DNA from 2 places in the Bradyrhizobium sp. 187 genome. Region 1 is predicted to be linked to the other one. Evidence: predicted binding sites of a transcription regulator. Region 1 holds the regulator's gene; the other holds the start of a gene.

The links. The regulator PhoB, encoded in region 1, activates phosphate uptake and scavenging genes when phosphate is short. The targets are predictions, from matches to a motif close to TGTCATNNANCTGTCAT.
Region 2: the regulator PhoB is predicted to act here: its motif matches at 1,425-1,441, upstream of phnF (phosphonate metabolism transcriptional regulator PhnF).

The regions. Positions count from the first base shown of each region.
Region 1 covers NZ_CP064693.1:7,235,907-7,238,355, forward strand. Annotated here, with positions in the region: gene IVB19_RS34860 (GcrA family cell cycle regulator) at 190-702, shown strand; gene phoB (phosphate regulon transcriptional regulator PhoB) at 941-1,648, opposite strand; gene phoU (phosphate signaling complex protein PhoU) at 1,671-2,387, opposite strand; gene pstB (phosphate ABC transporter ATP-binding protein PstB) at 2,398-2,449, opposite strand, start outside.
Region 2 covers NZ_CP064693.1:540,239-542,687, forward strand. Annotated here, with positions in the region: gene phnE (phosphonate ABC transporter, permease protein PhnE) at 1-495, shown strand, start outside; gene phnF (phosphonate metabolism transcriptional regulator PhnF) at 660-1,391, opposite strand; gene phnG (phosphonate C-P lyase system protein PhnG) at 1,510-1,974, shown strand; gene phnH (phosphonate C-P lyase system protein PhnH) at 1,979-2,449, shown strand, end outside.

The sequences.
Region 1 (2,449 bases):
TGGATTGTCAGATACGACATCTCGTGCAGTGGTTCTGATCTTTAAGTCCTTATGTACCGGCGTAAACGTTCGGGCGTTCAAGACGCGCCCGGCGAGCCTTAAGGGATTCTGGCGGCACGGGTTTTTGAAGGCTTAGGCATTCGCTGCGAGGCCCCAGGATGGCTGGCGCGCAGCGAGGGAAAGGGTGCAATGACGGTTTTGACCTGGTCCGATGATCGCGTCGAGCAGCTGAAAAAGCTCTGGGAGGCCGGACTTTCGGCCAGCCAGATCGCGGCGGAGCTCGGCAATGTGACCCGCAATGCCGTGATCGGCAAAGTGCACAGGCTCGGCCTTTCGGGCCGCGCCAAGAGCCCATCATCGGCAGCGCCGCGGCCGCGCAAGGCGCGCCCCGCGCAGCACATGATGCGGGTGAGCCGCCCGATCTCGCGCGGCAACACCGCGCTGGCGCAGGCCTTCGAGGTCGAGGCTGAGCCGGATCCGGTCACCTACGACAACGTGGTGCCGATGAGCCAGCGGCTGTCGCTGCTGGAATTGAACGAGGCGACCTGCCACTGGCCGGTCGGCGATCCCTCGAGCCCGGACTTCTTCTTCTGCGGTGGAAGGGCGCTGTCCGGACTGCCCTATTGCGCCCAGCACTCGCGCGTTGCGTACCAGCCCGCGTCGGATCGGCGCCGCGCACCGGTAAAGCCGGGTCCCCGTTAGTCGTCACGCGAAGACAGTTCAACAATTTCAGTGTCGTCCCGGCCTAGTGCGCAATTGCGCACGGGGGGCCGGGACCCATACTCCGAGCACGCAATAATCGTGCGGAAGGGGTCACTCCGAGTCTTCGCCAAACCACGTTCGGTGGTTATGGGTCCCGGATCAGCGCTCGCTTCGCTCGCTTGTCCGGGACGACGGCTGAGAATGCAGGGACAGCTCGCCAACAAACAAGCCTGCAACCCTACACCTGCTCCGCCTTCGCGAAGCGATCATCCAGCGCGTAGCCGGCGCCGCGGACGGTGCGGATCGGGTCCTGCTCGCGGCCGAGATTGAGCAGCTTGCGCAGGCGGCCGATATGCACGTCGACGGTGCGCTCGTCGATATAGATGTCGCGGCCCCAGACGCTGTCGAGCAGCTGCTCGCGCGAGAACACCCGTCCCGGATGCTCCAGGAAGAACTCCAGCAGGCGATATTCGGTCGGACCGAGATCGATCGGCCGGCCCGAGCGCGCCACGCGGCGCTTGTCACGGTCGAGCTCGATGTCGCCAAAAGCAAGGACGGTGGCGAGGCGCTCCGGGCTCGCGCGCCGCAGCAGGCCTTTCACGCGCGCCAGCAGCTCCGGCACCGAGAACGGCTTGACGATGTAATCGTCGGCGCCGGTCGCAAGACCCCGCACCCGCTCGCTCTCCTCGCCGCGCGCGGTGAGCATGATGATCGGGAGCTGCTTGGTCTCGGGACGGGTGCGAAGCCGCCGGCACAATTCGATGCCTGACAGGCCCGGCAGCATCCAGTCGAGCACGATCAGATCGGGGATGTGCTCCTTGAGGCGGGTGTCGGCGTCGTCGCCGCGCATCACCGTCTCGACGTCATAGCCGTCGCCTTCGAGGTTGTAGCGGAGAAGCTCGGTCAGGGCTTCCTCGTCCTCAACCACCATAATGCGTGCGCCCATCGGGTCGTCGCTCCTTAAGTCTTCAGGTGTTCGGTACCGTGTTGGCAAAGGTCGTCATGTCGCCCTTCGGCCGCTTGTCGGTGATCGCCTGGCCCTCGATCATGTAGAACACGGTCTCGGCGATATTGGTGGCGTGGTCGCCGATCCGCTCGATGTTCTTGGCGCAGAACATCAGATGGATGCAGAACGAGATATTGCGCGGATCCTCCATCATGTAGGTGAGGAGTTCGCGGAACAGCGAGGTGCAGATGGCGTCGACTTCCTCGTCGCCCTTCCACACCGCCATCGCCGCCGGCAAATCATGCGCGGCATAGGCGTCCAGCACCGACTTGACCTGCTGCTGCACGAGGTCGGTCATGTGCTCGAGGCCGCGGAACAGCTTGAGCGGATGGAAGTCCGTCTCCAGCGCCGCGACGCGCTTGCCCATGTTCTTGGCGAGGTCGCCGATGCGCTCGAGATCGGTCGCGACGCGCATGGCGCCGACGATCTCGCGCAGATCGACCGCCATCGGCTGGCGGCGGGCGATGGTGAGCACCGCACGCTCCTCGATGCGCTTCTGCAGCGCGTCGAGCTCGGTGTCGATGGCGACGACGCGCTGGCCGAGCGGGACGTCGCGGCGGATCAGCGCGTCGACGGACTCGACGATCATGCGCTCGGCGATGCCGCCCATCTCGGCGACCAGGCGAGTGAGTTCCTGGAGGTCGGTGTCGAAAGCCTTTGCGGTATGTTCAGAACCCATGTCGCGTCTCCTAGCCGAACCGGCCGGTGATGTAATCCTGCGTGCGCCGATCTGACGGCGAC
Region 2 (2,449 bases), 1.0 Mb from region 1:
CTGCTGCGCTTTCCGGTCCGACGTTTCCTGGATTTGATTCGCGGCGTCGACACGTTGATCTGGGCGCTGGTGTGGATCAACGTGGTCGGGCTCGGCCCGTTTGCCGGCGTGCTCGCCATCGCCGTGTCGGATTTCGGCGCCTTCGGAAAACTGTTCTCGGAGGCGATCGAGGGCGCCGATCAGAAGCAGGTCGAGGGCATCCGCGCCTCCGGCGGCAGCGCGCTGCACGAGATTCGCTTCGGCCTGCTGCCGCAGGTCCTGCCCGTGATTGCCGGGCAGGTGCTCTATTTCATCGAGTCGAATACGCGCTCGGCCACCATCATCGGCATCGTCGGCGCCGGCGGCATCGGCCTCCAGCTCGCTGAGCAGATCCGCGTGCTGGAATGGCAGAAGGTGTCGTTCCTGATCCTGATGATCCTGGTCGCAGTCGCTGCGATCGATTTCGTTTCGGGCAAATTGCGTTTTGCGATTATCGGGCGGCGGGCGGTGGCGTAACCTTCTTCCTTCTCCCCTTGTGGGAGAAGGTGGCGCGAAGCGCCGGATGAGGGGTCTGCATCCTCAATTCAGATCAGTGCGCGGAGGCAACCCCTCACCCGTCTCGCCGCTAGCGCGGCGAGCCACCCTCTCCCGCAAGGGGAGAGGGGCAGAGGGCAGCCAGTTCACCCGTTCTCCACCAGAAATTCCACCCGCTCCGCGGCAAAGCGCGAATGCTTGGTCACCAGCGGCTTGCCGTCGAGATCGTGATCGGTGGCGTCGACCACCAGGATCGGCCGTCCCAGCGCCAGATCGAGCCGTGCGGCGTCGGTTGCGTCGACGATACCGGCGGTGATCCGGGTCGCGCCGCGGCGATAGTCCCGGACGCCGTAATGCTCGAGCAATTTCGTCATCGAGCGGGTCGCGGCAAACACGTCGCCCGCAGCCGGGAATAGCTGCGCCGACAGCCACGTCGTGGAGACACAGATCGGCGTGCGGTCGGCGAGGCGCATCGCCTCGATCCGGACCAGCGGTGCGCCGGTCTTGAGGCCAAGCTCCCGCGCGAGTTCGCGGGTCGCAACGTCAGCGGACGCCTCGATCAGCCGGCCATGCGGTTCGCGGCCGTCCGCGCCGACGATCTCGGAGAAACGGGTCCGCGAGCGCAGTGGATAAGCGAGCTTCTGCGCCTCGACATAGGTTCCGCTGCCGCGTTCTGCCCGCACGATGCCGCGCTCGGCAAGCGCGGCCAGCGCGCGTCGCACGGTGTGGCGGTTGACGCGATAGGTTTCGGCGATCTCCACCTCGCCCGGCAGCTTGTCGCCCGCCGCAAAGCGGCCGTCGGCGATGCCGCGCTCGATGCCGTCGGCAACGAGACGCCACAACGCGACGCCGGAGGAGGCTGTGTCCTGCATGCTCATGTGGCCGGGAAGCTACTCCAGAAATCGCGCCTTTGTCACGAAACAGTCATGGCGCTCCGCTATCAAGTTGTCTAGTATCATAGACAACTTGGATTCGGCAAGTTCTGCAGAGAAGTCGGTGGATGCGGTGACCCAGCACAATAATCAGCAAGCCCAGCGCAAGGCCGCAATGGCCGTGCTGGCGCACGCGGAGGCGGACGAGATCGCCGCTCGCCTCCAAGCTCTCGCTTTGCCGGCGCATCAGGATCTGCGCGCGCCGGAAAACGGCCTCGTCATGCTGCGCGGCCGGGTCGGCGGCGATGGTGCGCCGTTCAACCTCGGTGAAGCCACGGTGTCGCGCGCCGCGGTGCGGCTTGCGAGCGGCGAGGTCGGTTTCGGCTACACGCTCGGTCGCGACGGCGAGAAGGCGCGGCTGATCGCGCTGTGCGATGCCCTGGTGCAGTCCAGCGATTTCGGCGCCGCGGTGGAGCGGGACATTATCGCGCCGTTGCGTGAGCAGCTGATGGTCAGGCGCAAGCAGGTGGCGGCCCAGACCGCCGCGACGAAGGTTGATTTCTACACCATGGTGCGCGGTGAGGGGTGAGATCATGACCACGATTGCGGAACTGCCGCCGGGGTTCGCCGATAAGGTCTTGTCGGCGCAATCGACCTTTCGCTCGGTCATGGACGCGATGGCGCGGCCGGGATCGGTGCAGCGCATCGTGCCGACATCAGGAGCGCCTCGTGTGATGATGCGCGGGACGGCCGCGATCGCGCTGACGCTGTTCGATCACGACACGCCGCTCTGGCTCGATGCGCGCATGCATGAGACTTCCGACGTCGTGAAATGGCTGAAATTCCATACTGGTGCGCCGGTGGTGCAGGATTCTTCCATCGCCAGCTTCGCGCTGATCAGCGACGGCGGGGCGCTGCCTTCGCTGGAGCGCTTCGCGCTCGGCACCAGCGAATATCCGGATCGGTCGACCACGTTGATCCTGCAGGTCGAGAGTCTCGATTCGGGACGCAGCTTCGAGCTGCGCGGGCCCGGCATCGACGGCGTCGCCACGCTCCAGGCGTCG